Regions from separate parts of the Caloramator sp. genome, predicted to be linked through region 2. Evidence: riboswitches for the same ligand, from Rfam matches in the RefSeq annotation. Region 2 holds a riboswitch; the other holds the start of a gene.

Region 1 (7,009 bases), on a different contig from region 2:
TGCCATCTTTTCTCTTGCCTTTTGGTTAGTTGGGCCTTCACTATATGCAAGAGGTAGATACTTAAATATCAATCTTATTGCCTCAAGTGCAAGTCCATTTGTATATTCTGATGCAAGAACTGAAACATAAGCCTCTATTGCGTGAGTTAGAGCATCTATACCTGAAGCTGCTGTTAATCCCTTTGGCATATTCATCATAAGTTCAGTATCAACAATTGCCATATCAGGAGTTAATTCATAATCAGCAAGAGGATACTTAATTCCAGTCTTTTCATCAGTTATAACTGCAAAAGGAGTAACTTCTGAACCTGTACCAGCTGATGTTGGAATTGCCACCATCATAGCCTTTTGTCCAAGTTCTGGGAATCTGTAAACTCTCTTTCTTATATCCATAAATCTCATTGCAAGATCTTCAAATCTAACCTCTGGATGTTCATACATTACCCACATAATCTTTGCAGCATCCATTGGTGAACCACCACCAAGTGCTATTATAACGTCTGGGTTAAATGCTCTCATTAAATCAGCACCCTTTTTAGCACAAGCAAGTGTTGGATCTGGTTCAACTTCAAAGAATACGCTTGTTTCAATTCCTATACTATCTAACACGTTAGTAACCTTCTCAGCATATCCTAAATCAAACAGTACCTTATCAGTTACTATGAATGCTCTTTTCTTGCCCATATCCTTTAGCTCTTGTAGTGCTACAGGAAGACAACCATATTTGAAGTATATCTTTTCTGGTACTCTAAACCAAAGCATATTTTCTCTCCTCTCAGCTACGTTCTTAATGTTTAGAAGATGCTTAACTCCTACATTTTCAGAAACAGAGTTTCCACCCCAAGAACCGCAGCCTAAAGTTAGAGATGGAGCAAGTCTGAAGTTATAAATATCTCCAATTGCACCTTGTGAAGAAGGCATATTTATTATTGTTCTTCCTGTCTTCATTGCCATACTGAACTTTTCAACTCTATCCTTGCACTTTATTGTATCTGTGTATAGAACTGAAGTATGACCAAATCCGCCGTGCTTAACAAGTGTTACTGCCTTATCAAGTGCCTCATCAAAGGAATGAGCTCTATACATTGCAAGAACTGGAGATAACTTTTCATAGGAGAATGGTTCATCAATTTCAACTGAATCAACTTCAGCAATTATTATTCTTGCATTGTCTGGTACCTTAACACCAGCCATTTCACCTATCTTTTGTGGGCTTTGTCCAACTATATTTGGGTTTATTGAGCCGTTAACAAGAAGAATCTTTCTAACCTTGTCAACCTCATCTCCCTTTAAGATATATGCTCCTCTTTCAATAAATTCATTTTTTACTTCATCATATACTTCATCAAGTACTATTACAGATTGTTCTGATGCACAGATAACACCATTGTCAAAGCTCTTTGAAAGAAGTATTGAGTTTACCGCCATTTTAATATGTGCATACTCATCAATTATAGCAGGTGTATTACCAGCACCAACCCCTATTGCAGGCTTTCCTGAAGAATATGCAGCCTTTACCATTCCAGGGCCACCAGTTGCAAGAATTAAGTCAGATTCTGCCATAACAAGCTGTGAAAGTTCAACAGATGGTTCATCAATCCATCCTATAATATTCTTTGGAGCACCAGCCTTAACAGCAGCGTCAAGTATTATTCGTGCAGCTTCTATAGTTGATTTTTTAGCACGTGGGTGAGGAGAGAATATTATACCGTTTCTTGTCTTTAAAGCAAGTAGTGCCTTGAATATTGCTGTTGATGTTGGGTTTGTTGTTGGAACTATAGCAGCAATAACTCCTATTGGTTCTGCTATCTTTGTAAGTCCCATAGTTTCATCCTTTTCAATAACGCCACAAGTCTTTTCATCTTTGTATTTGTTGTAGATGTATTCTGATGCGAAGTGGTTCTTTATAACCTTGTCTTCTACTATACCCATTCCTGTTTCTTCAACAGCCATCTTTGCAAGATATATTCTTGCATTGTTTGCAGCCATTGCTGCTTGTCTGAAAATCTCGTCAACCTGTTCTTGTGTATAGGTTGCAAATTTCTTTTGAGCTTCTCTTATTTCAGAGATTTTTTGAAGTAGTTCCTCTCTGTTTGTTACCGCCATAAAAAACACCTCACTTGTTAAAATAATAACATCATAAGAAATGTCGAAGTATAGTTAAAAGGGTACTTAATACTTGAAAGTTAAAATATTAACAAACTAAATCAAATATTAAGAGCACTAAAAAGTGCACGTATTACAAAAAGATTGTCATATATTTCACAATCATATTATAGTTTATAATTTTTATTTTTGCAATAGTTTTATAAAAAAAATTAGATAGGAAAAATCCTATCTAATTTTTTAATATATTATAAGTCATTTTCAATTTCAAATACATCATTTTTCCAGTTTCTAAATACAACTTTATCTTTTCCAAAATACAACAAATAATTAGGTAAAAGTGGGGTTTTACCTCCGCCTTTAGGAGCATTTACTATATAAGTTGGTATAGCCATACCTGATGTTCTTCCACGTAAACTTTCCATAATTTCCAATCCCTCTTGGAAATTAACCCAAAAATGTTTTGTACCTTTGACTTTTTTAGGATGGAAAATATAATATGGCCTAACTCTGATTTTTAATAGTGATTGGTTTAGTTTTCGAACAACGTATTTATCGTTATTTATGTTATTAAGAAGAACCATTTGATTTCCTAACGGAATACCGGCATTTACTAACAATTCACAAGCTCTTTTTGATTCTTCAGATATTTCTCTAGGATGATTAAAATGAGTATTGAGATATACTGGATGATATTTTTTAATCATATCAACAAGCTGTGGAGTTATTCTTTGAGGTAGAGTAACAGGAGCTCTACTACCAAGCCTAATTATTTCTACATGTGGTATTTCACGTAGAGATTTTAAAATCCATTCCAATTCACTATCTGAAAGCATAAGTGAATCTCCACCAGTTATTAGTATATCTCTAATTTGAGGATTTTGCTTTACATATTCAATTGCATTTTTAATATCATCTTTACAAGTATGTTTATCAGTTTCTCCAATCAAACGTCTTCTTTGACAAAACCTACAAAACATTCCACATATATTTGTAACATTTATTATCATTCTATCGGGATATCTTTGTGTAACTGAGTTAACAGGTGTAGTAAACTCTTCACCCATAGGATCAAGTTCACCAAATTCATCTAATTCTTCAAACTTAGGAATTGATTGAAGCTTAATTGGGCAGTTTGGATCGTTAGGATTAATTAATGATAGATAGTAAGGAGAAATAGCAAATCTGTACTTTTTAGCAACTTCATCGATTTGTTGTGCTTCTTGGTCAGTTAAAGGTATAACATGTTTTAAAATCTCAGAAGAAGTAATCCTATTTCTGAGTTGCCATTTATAGTCATTCCAGTCCTCTTCAGTTGCACCAAATATTTTTAAAATTTTTTGCTTTTGTTGTTCCACAACTTTTTTGTCTTCAAGGGCTGTTTTAATAGTGTCTTTAATTTTTAAATAATCATCAATTGTAGATTTGAGATTATTAAAGTTAGTATGCATGTTTGATTTTGAATTTTGCATAAAAATCCTCCTTTCAGCTTCCGAGGTTAGCTTATGGGTTCGGACTGGAGGTGCCCTACAGAAACAAACTGATTCACCCTAGATGGTTCCCCCGTATCCATTTAAAATGGAATTCAGCTAATAAATTTATCTCAATATTTAATTATAGATATGAGATAATATTGTGCAATAAAATACAAATTTGTAATTAATATTATAAAAATCATTATTAAAATTATAATATAAAAATATTTAGATGTCAAATTATATATTGCAATGCTATATAAATTATATTTGTATTTAAGTTTATGAATATATTATAATATTTGAGTATAAAATAGATTAAGGAGAGATGATGTATGAGTGAAAATAAACTTTCGGGAACTGGTTGTCCCATATTAGTTCCTTTTAGTGAAAGGAAACCTTTAAAGGATATAGAAAGAAGTATAATTAAAACATATAGAAATAAACTTTGGACTAAATTTGTTAAGGCAATAGATGAATTTAAACTTGTTGAAGATGGGGATAAGGTTGCTGTTGCAGTATCAGGTGGAAAAGATAGTATGCTTATGGCAAAGCTTTTTCAAGAGCTAAAAAGACACGGTAAGATTAATTTTGAGCTTGAATTTATAGCAATGGATCCTGGATATCACGAAAGTATAAGAGCACTTCTTATTGACAACTGCAACTATTTAAATATACCAATAAAAATATTTGAATCTGGAATTTTTGAAGTTGCAGATAGAATAGTAAAGGATTATCCCTGCTATATGTGTGCAAGAATGAGAAGAGGTGCCCTATATTCAAAAGCAAAGGAACTTGGATGTAATAAGCTTGCACTTGGTCATCATTTTAATGATGTTATAGAGACTATTATGCTAAATGTTTTGTATTCTGGTAACTTCAAAACAATGATGCCAAAGCTAAAGTCAGAAAACTTTGAGGGGATAGAGTTAATTCGTCCAATGTATTATATAGAAGAGAGACATATAGAACAGTTTACAAAGGCAAATGGTATATGGCCTATAAACTGTGCTTGTATGGTAGCAGCAGAAAAGATTGCAAATAAGAGATACGAAATTAAAGAGCTTATAAAGGAATTGAAAAAGAAGTTTAATGATGTTGATAAATCTATTTTCAATGCTTCAAAAAATGTAAATATGGACTGTATATTAGGCTGGAAAAAGGGAGATAAGGAATATTCCTTTTTAGATTTTTATAATGAATAGGATAAGGTTTAATAGTGAATTTTTAAATTGTTGATAAACCTGTTTGTTAGCTAAAGTATGAAAAAGCCCCATGAAAGGATTTTGAATTGGCATATTTCGTGAGCTTAGAATTGATTAGCGAAATGAACGAATGCCTAAGAAATCCTTCATGGGGCTAATCAATACATAACTTTTTAAACAGCTTGAGCCCTACAAAAGTAGGGCTCTAAATTAATCATCTCTTATTTAATTTGCTGTACATATGGTATCCAACAAATCCCAACATTCCAACAAGAATTATTGCTGACAAAACAAGTGTATAGTTTGTTGTCTTTTCATATAGAACATATGCTGTCTTTGGTGGAAGTGTAAGGGTTCCACCGTTTACAGTTTCAAGTGTTTTAACACCTGCCTTTTGTCCGTTTACAACAACACAATATTTTCCACGGCTTGGAAGAGTAATCTTTTGTTCTTTTTCAGTTCCATTGAAGGCAACTACAATATTCTTCCACTTATCTCCGTTCGCATTGTCCTTTAGAGTATATGCGATAACATTTGTTGGTGTATCTAAAAATTCAAGATGTTTTTTAATCATTTCAGCTGTTGGCATTCTAAAGGCAGGGTGATTTTTTCTAAGCTCTATTAATCCTTTATAATATTCAACTACATCAATGTTTTGGTCTTTTCTATCCCAATCGAGTCTGTTTATTTCGTCGCTTGCATTGTAACTGTTGTCATTTCCTTGTTTTGTTCTCATAAATTCCTGTCCTGCGTGTAGGAATGGAATTCCCTGTGAAGTTAGAACAATTGCACCAGCCAGCTTATGCATAGCTTTTATTTCTTCTTCAGATGCATTTGGATTAGTAAACTTTAGTTTATCATATAGGGTATTGTTGTCGTGGGCTTCACAGTAAACAACAGACTGAACGGGTTCAATATTACCCCAAGTGCTTATTCCACTTGAATAATCTATTCCACCTACAATACCAGACATAACTTTAAATTGTGAAGAACGACTTCCATTAACAAATCCAGGTTCGTTGTGGTTAAATACGCTTCCCTTTATACCATCTCTTATAGTGTCATTAAAATGGGCAATTCTTGGCATCTTTTCAGCATTCTTTTGGTTTGCCTTTAGGCTGTCATCAAGTGCTGTTGAGAGGTTCCAACCTTCTCCTATTATTAAAATAGATGGGTCTATTTTATCAAGTTCAGCTCTTATTGTATTCATAGTTTCAATATCTAAAAGTCCCATTAGGTCAAATCTGAATCCATCAACGTTATATTCCTTAGCCCAATAAACAACAGATTCAACTATAAATTTTCTTGCCATACTTCTTTCAGAAGCGACATCATTTCCACATCCAGAACCATTTGTGAGTTTACCTGATGCATCAGTTCTAAAGAAGTATCCTGGTACAAGTTTGTTAAAATTAGCAGCTTCAGCACTGTACATATGGTTGTAAACTACATCCATAATTACCCTTAAACCATTGTCGTGTAGTGTTTGAACCATAGTCTTAAGCTCAGACACTCTTGACATTGGGTTATATGGGTCAGTTGAGTAGCTTCCCTCTGGTGCATTGTAGTTTTTAGGATCATATCCCCAGTTAAATTGAGGTTTTGTTGAAGTTTCATCAATTGATGCAAAATCAAACATTGGCAGTATTTCTATATGGGTTACCCCTAAACTTTTAATATAATCAAGTCCAGTAGGTGTTCCCTTCTTTGTTTTAGTTCCTGTCTCTGTTAAACCTAAGAACTTTCCTTTGTTTTTAATTCCGCTATCTGGATGAACTGATAAATCCCTTATGTGAAGTTCGCAGATTATAGCATCTACAGGATTTTTAAATTGTGGCTTAGATTTTGGATTCCATTTTTCAGGGTTAGTTCTTGATAAATCAATAACAACTCCCTTATCGCCATTTACTGTAACGCTCTTTGCATAGGGGTCAACAGCTTCGTTCCAGCTGTCGCCTATTTTTACCTTATAGGTATAAATTGTTCCGTTTTGGTCACCATCTAATGTATATGACCATACGCCCTTTTCTTCCTTTTTCATTGCAAGTTCCTTACCCTGTTTATCATCCCATTTTGAGTAGATAACAAGTTTTGCTTCACTTGCAGTTGGTGCCCATACCTTAAAGGTCGTTTTTTCCTTTGAGTAGTTTGCACCAAGGTCATTTCCTGAATAGAAGTAAAGTTCATCAAATTCCTTAGAGCTAAATATTTGACCAAAGGTTG
Region 2 (7,009 bases):
TATAAACTCTACTAAAAACCGCTTCTGCCTGCTGACTATAATAATCCCCATTTATCAATTGTAAGAACGCTAACCTTAATGCTAAAGTTAGAAACATCATAATTAATATAAATGTAAAGTATTTTATTCTATTTTTCTTCATTAAACCACCTACTTAAAACTTCCAATCCTTTTTTAATTTTTCGGACATATTTATTCTTTTAACAGCGTTATACACAAAAGGACATATAGCCGCATTTAAAATTATTTCATAAATAAATAATATAAAAACCTTTTCATAACTATAATTTAATATACCTGATGGATATATAAAAATAAAACCAAGTATAAATTTAATCAATGTTGATAAACAAGTAAGTAATATTGGGATTATTATTGTGTCCTTGTAAATCTTATTTTCTATTAAATTGACAACAAAAGAAACAATTACATAAATTAAAGTATTGATTCCAAAAATATAAGGAAAAAAGGCATCTTTTAAAATGCCTATTGGTAAAACTACAAATATCAATTCTACTTTATCAAGAAACATAGATATACTCACAATATAAATTAACAGTATATCTACTTTTATACCAAAAATGCTAAAATTCATAAATAGAGCATTTTGTAATATTAAACATAATAAACCAATCAATACAAAAGTAATACTTCTTTTCACAGTACTTTCCCCTTTATTTAACTAAAACTTGTACCTTTCTAATTTTGGAAAAATCTACAGCTGGTTTTATATATGCTGTTTTTGATAAATTGATCTTTTCATATTCAATTCTTTCTATAGTTCCAACAATAATACCGCTTGGTACTAAAACATCTGCATTTGTTGTTATATTACTTGTTATTACAATATTACCTTTATCTGCTTTAGTTTCACTTGGCAAAAATTGAATTTTACAAAAATTATCGTTGTTACTTCCAATTAATAACCCATCATCGCCTGTTTCGTTAATTGTAACGGGCATTTTTAAATTTTCATCTAAAATTGTCATAACCTTTGATGTTGTAGCATTTACTTCAACAACTTTACCTACTAAACCGTCTGCTGCTCTAACATAACAACCTTTTTTTACACCATCATTAGATCCAACATCCAATATAACAACATTAAACCAATTATCTCCAACTCTACCAACAACATTTGCTGATATATATTTGAAATTATTATCATTTTTGTATTGTAATAGTTTATTTAATTCGGTATTTTCGGATTTTACTTTTTCATAATCTATTAATTTTAGTTTTAAATCCTGAAGCTGACTTTTTAGCTCAATATTTTCTTTTCTCAAAGTTGAAATTGAAGATAAAAATGAAAAAATATTATAAATTCTTTGCCCCGCATTGTATACTTGTTTTTGTATTGGGGCTATAGCTGAACTTATTACCCCTTGTATAGCCCCCTCATTGCTTCTATTATTTGCAGTAATTCCAATAAAAATTGTCAGTACAAGGCAAAGAACAAGTATTATAGTTAACAACCTGTTCTTTAAAAAATCCATTTAGCTCCCTCTTTCTTTATTATCTATTCTTTTGTGGGAAACCAAAGCCTTTATTTAAACCTAATTTATCAATATTATCAAGAGCCTTACCTGCACCTATAGCAACACAGTCAAGTGGATTTTCTGCAATATGAACAGGCATATGAGTTTCCTTATTTATTAATTTATCTAATCCCTTTAAAAGAGCTCCACCGCCTGTTAACATTATTCCCTTATCCATAATATCTGCAGCAAGCTCTGGTGGAGTTTTTTCAAGTGTCGATTTTATTGAATCTATTATTGCTGCAACTGGTTCCTTTATTGCCTCTCTAATCTCTTCTGATGATATTGTTATTACCTTTGGTAACCCTGATATTAAATCCCTTCCCTTTATGTCCATTGTTGTTTCTTCTTCATCTGGGAAAGCTGACCCAATCTCCATTTTAATCTGTTCAGCTGTTCTTTTACCAATCATTAAATTATATTCCTTCTTTATATATTGTACGATTGACTGATCAAGCTCATCACCTGCTATTCTAAGAGACTTGCTTGTAACTATTCCTCCAAGTGAGATAACTGCAACCTCAGTTGTTCCTCCACCTATATCTACAACCATACTTCCTGTAGGTTCGCTAACTGGAAGACCTGCACCTATTGCTGCGGCCATAGGTTCCTCCATTAAATAAACTTCCCTTGCACCTGCATGTTTTGTAGCTTCTTCTATAGCTCTTTTTTCAACTTCTGTTACACCAGATGGAAAGCAAACAACTATTCTTGGCTTCACAAACGAACTATTATTTGTTACTTTTCTTATAAATTTATTTAACATTGTTTGTGTAACATCAAAGTCTGCTATAACTCCATCCTTAAGAGGTCTTATTGCAACAATATTACCTGGTGTTCTACCTATCATTTCCTTAGCTTCATCTCCAACTGCCAGTACCTGCTTTGTATTATCATTTCGTATAGCAACAACTGATGGCTCCCTTAAAATTATTCCCTTACCCTTTAAATATATCAAAGTATTTGCAGTTCCTAAATCAATTCCCATATCTTTTGAAATGCTAAATAATCCCATATTTCATACTCCTTTCATGATGTCATATTATATTTTTTTCTTTAAAGCTTAAATAATTTATATCTCCAATTATAATATGGTCTAAAACTTCAATTCCAATTATTTTTCCTGCCTCAATTAATCGCTTCGTAATATTTATATCCTCTTGACTTGGAGTTACATCTCCTGAAGGATGATTATGGCATAATATAATCGAAGCAGAACTAACTTTAATTGCCTCTATAAAAACTTCTCTTGGATGTACTACTGATGAATTTAAACTTCCTATTGATATATCCTTTATTTGTATAACATAATTTTTTGTATTTAAAAATATAACTCTAAAATGCTCCTTTGATAGAAATCTCATCTCATCCATTACAAGAATAGCAACATCTTCAGGTGAAATTATTTTAACTCTGTTATTGCCTTTAAATGAATTTAACCTTTTTCCTATTTCAACACAAGCTTTTATTTCACATGCCTTAGCAAGACCTATTCCCTTTATTTTGCTAAGTTCATATACAGAACTTTTTGCAATAAATGTTATTCCTCCATAATGCGTAATTAATCTTTTAGCTAAATCAAGTGCACTTTCTGACTTAGTACCAGTACGCAATATTATTGCTAAAAGTTCTTGATTTGATAGGACTTCTTCACCATATTTCAAAAGTCTTTCTCTTGGTCTTTCATTAATGGGGATATCTTTAATTTTAATTGAATAACAGTCCATATTATCCTTCTCCTTAAAACAAATTTATCCCCATCCTATTAATTATATCATATAATTTACTTAATGGTAAACCAACCACATTAAAATAGCATCCATCTATTTTTTCTACAAATAAACCTCCAAATCCTTGAATAGCATAAGCACCAGCTTTACCAAAGGGTTCATTGGTTTGAATATACCATTTTATTTGTAAATCACTTAATTCTTTAAAGTATACGTATGTACAAGAATAATCAACAATACATTCACTTTGATACATAACACATACTCCTGTGTAAACCTCGTGGCGATCCCCACTTAAAAATTTAAGCATTTTTAAAGCATCCTCTTCATCAGAAGGCTTTCCAAGAACTCTTCCATCTTTATAGACTATAGTATCAGCAGCAATAATTAAGGCTTCATTATTAACTTTTTCTTTTACATCTAAAGCCTTATTATAAGCAAAACTTTTAACAAGTTCAATAGGATCATTTAAATTTATTTCTTCTTTAAAGTCAGATGGAACAACATCAAAATTTAAATTTAAATTTTTTAACAATTCTATTCTTCTTGGAGATGACGATGCTAAAATTATTTTCATTTGTATCACCTAACTCTTTTTATAAAAATAATACCTAATATTAAACCCAGTATAGTAAATAAATTTAATTTCAAATTAAATCCTAATATAAAATTAAAAAACAAAAGGTCAATAATTATGGGCTTTTGAGTTCCTATAACTAACTCAGTAGTTAAAAAACTCAAACTTTTAATTTTAGATAGAGCCATATATATAGCTTCCCCTGCTAATACACAAAGAAGTAATACAAAAAAATCAAATATTTTTTCCTTTGTTTTACCCATAAATTTCCCCCTCTTAAATGTTGACAAAAAATAATAATTTTAATCATATCACAAATAAGTTTATCATTTAAAAATATTAACTACAATACCTATATCTATATTAATAAAAATTTAATATTTAGTCTGAACAACGTTATAATAATTCATACTTTTAACAATATAATAAATAACTTTATCTTGATTATTGCTTTTAATGGCTTCTTGATAATCTGTTAAAATATTAATTACATCATTTATATTGTTATCGTCTTTATATTTATTATAAAACTCCTTTAGCAAATCATTAAACTGTTCTCGAGAAACTTGTCCATCTTTTACCAATATTTGAGCTATGATTAGTTTGTTTATATCATCTGTTGTCTTTTCAACCTGTTGATTATTTTTATAGTTGATATCTAACTGTCTTATAATTGAATTTATACGTTCTTTTTCAAGTTCCAGCTTTTTATTTTTAATAGAGTTTAAATCTGTAGATACATCCGTTATAACTCTATAAATATCGTTATCTTTATAGTAATGACCATACACACCTATTTTATTCAGTTCTTGAATCATACTCTTTGCGTTTGTTTCATTTGTAAAAACACCAACTTGTAATAGATAAACTTTATTTGCTTTATTAAGTGTAATTGTATTTACATCATCATTTTTTATATTGAATTTTGGTAGTATTATAAAATTTGTTATGGCCCAACCCACCATTATTGATACTATTGGTATTATTAATATAAAATATAAAATACCTAATTCAAACTTTGATAAACCATTCTTTTTTAATTCTAACCTTGTGTATCTCATCTTATCCCCTCCTTTATTTCAATTAAATTATATTTAATTAAGTAAGAAATTATTATATTTTTTATATAAAATTATCTTTGAACATAAAAAAATAAAGCCTTTAATAGGCTTTATTTTAATATTCTAACTGCTCCTCTATATCTTTCATTATAATATCCTGAATTTAGTGATGATATAGTTACTCCCTTTTTAGTCGATGACGCATGTATAAACTTTCCATTACCTAAATAAATACCAACATGAGAAATGCCAGCACTTACTGTTTCAAAAAACACAAGATCTCCTTTTCTAAGATTATCCTTTGACACAGCTAATCCTACTCTTGCCTGCTGACTTGCTGTTCTTGGTAAAACTACACCCATTTTTTTGTAAACATATTGTACAAAACCTGAACAGTCTAAACCATTAGTTGTTGTTCCACCATAAACATACCTTACTCCAAGCAGTGACTTTGCTATGTCTTCAACTTGTTCAACATTTCCTACTGCAATTACTGAACCTGAACCTCTTGAATATATTCTTCCCATTGATGCTGTTCTTTTAATTGTCTTTTTCTTTTTTTGTACACTTACCTTCTTATTATTTTTCCTTTGTACAACAACTTTTTTATTTTGCTTTGTTGTTTTTGCTGCTTGTACATCAAAAATTGGAACTGCTGTTAATACTAACGTTAATGTCAAAGTAAATGACAGCATTTTTTTATTTAACATCCAATACACCATCCCTTCTTCGCCTCCGGAGTTAGCTGACGGGTTAGGAAGAAGGTATCCCCACTAATTAATAGCTTCACCCCAATTATTGGTTCCTCCGTACTCTAATGAGATTCGGCAATCTAAATTTTGTATAAAATATATTATACTATAAAAAATTAAAACTTCAACATTAATAACCTAAATCTTCTTTGACAATTATTACTATTCCCCTGCCCTTTACATTTTGCCTATAGGTAATCACATAATGATTACATATTCTATCACTTGAATTACAATCCATACAGTATCCAGTTTCACAACAAGGGGTTCGCCTATTTAACCTTTTTGCATTAATAGGAGAAGCATAATTTCTCACTCTATCATATGCCTCATCTAAATCCTTGACAATTTTATTCTTACCTACTAAAACTATAACCTTCTTAGGTCCAAAAATCATAGCTGCAACTCTATTGCCTGTTCCATCAAGATTAACTAACTCCCCATTTTCTGTTACAGCATTGCTGCTTGTTATGTAATAATCAGCAAAAAAAGTTTCTCTATATAAATTACCTATCTCATCTCCTGTTAAACCTTCTTTATATCTATCTAAAAGTACTACATCCTTTTTCCTTAAATCCTCTAATATCCCTGAATTAACCAAAGTCATTGAACCACCAAAGGACACTTTGCTTTTATCTTGTATTAATTCTAAAACCTTCTCCTTCATTTCTTCAACATTATCTACAACATATACTTCATAGTTATTTTTCTCCAGTGCTTTTTTTGTCCTTTCAATTTTTTTATCATAATACCAATTAGTATTATAATCCATATTATCCTCCCCTTCTTTTTGTATATATATATGAATTAGATACTCTATCTTGATAATTTAATTTTCGATTGAAATTATATCCATTTTTTTCCCAGAATTCATCACATTCACAACTGTCATTTACAATTACATTAAAAACCCTAACATTATAGACGTGATATAAGTATTCTTCAAAATTCTTTAATATCAAATTTCCTTCTTCTTGTTCTAATAAATTTTTCTTTAAATAAAGAGCCATTAGCCAAGATTCCAGTTCTCCCTTTACTTCTAATCTCCCCTTTAAAATACCAATTAACTCATTTTGACTGTATATACCACAAAAATATTCCATAGAATTTATTAGAGTCTCAATATACCTTTTTTTAATATAGTCAAAATTCAAATCATTGTCGTAATACAATTTATGCTTACCGTTTAGTTCTTTTAAAAAAACGTATATACTATTTAAGTCCTTTTTGTTTATTGATTTTATGGTTAATTCTCCCTCATTTATTAAAATTGGTATCATAATATCACCTAAAAATAATTTATATTTTATTAATTCTCCAAAAAAGTAAAAATTCCTTCTATGCTTTTAAC

Evidence for each region. Region 2 has a riboswitch for cyclic di-AMP ahead of JG776_RS00045 (C40 family peptidase). Riboswitches for the same ligand answer to the same signal wherever they lie in the genome.
Region 1: linked by a shared signal. The riboswitch ahead of eam (glutamate 2,3-aminomutase) and the one ahead of JG776_RS00045 (C40 family peptidase) in region 2 are both predicted to bind cyclic di-AMP.

The regions. Positions count from the first base shown of each region.
Region 1 covers NZ_JAIHAO010000016.1:15,026-22,034, reverse strand. Annotated here, with positions in the region: gene adhE (bifunctional acetaldehyde-CoA/alcohol dehydrogenase) at 1-2,106, opposite strand, end outside; gene eam (glutamate 2,3-aminomutase) at 2,355-3,578, opposite strand; cyclic di-AMP (ydaO/yuaA leader) riboswitch at 3,579-3,707, opposite strand; gene JG776_RS07165 (tRNA 2-thiocytidine biosynthesis TtcA family protein) at 3,917-4,786, shown strand; gene pulA (type I pullulanase) at 5,001-7,009, opposite strand, start outside.
Region 2 covers NZ_JAIHAO010000001.1:2,485-9,493, forward strand. Annotated here, with positions in the region: gene JG776_RS00005 (penicillin-binding transpeptidase domain-containing protein) at 1-142, opposite strand, end outside; gene mreD (rod shape-determining protein MreD) at 155-661, opposite strand; gene mreC (rod shape-determining protein MreC) at 675-1,496, opposite strand; gene JG776_RS00020 (rod shape-determining protein) at 1,516-2,553, opposite strand; gene radC (DNA repair protein RadC) at 2,576-3,265, opposite strand; gene JG776_RS00030 (nucleoside triphosphate pyrophosphatase) at 3,279-3,845, opposite strand; gene JG776_RS00035 (DUF4321 domain-containing protein) at 3,851-4,108, opposite strand; gene JG776_RS00040 (SPOR domain-containing protein) at 4,220-4,906, opposite strand; gene JG776_RS00045 (C40 family peptidase) at 5,017-5,616, opposite strand; cyclic di-AMP (ydaO/yuaA leader) riboswitch at 5,622-5,746, opposite strand; gene JG776_RS00050 (lactate utilization protein) at 5,789-6,430, opposite strand; gene JG776_RS00055 (GNAT family N-acetyltransferase) at 6,432-6,938, opposite strand.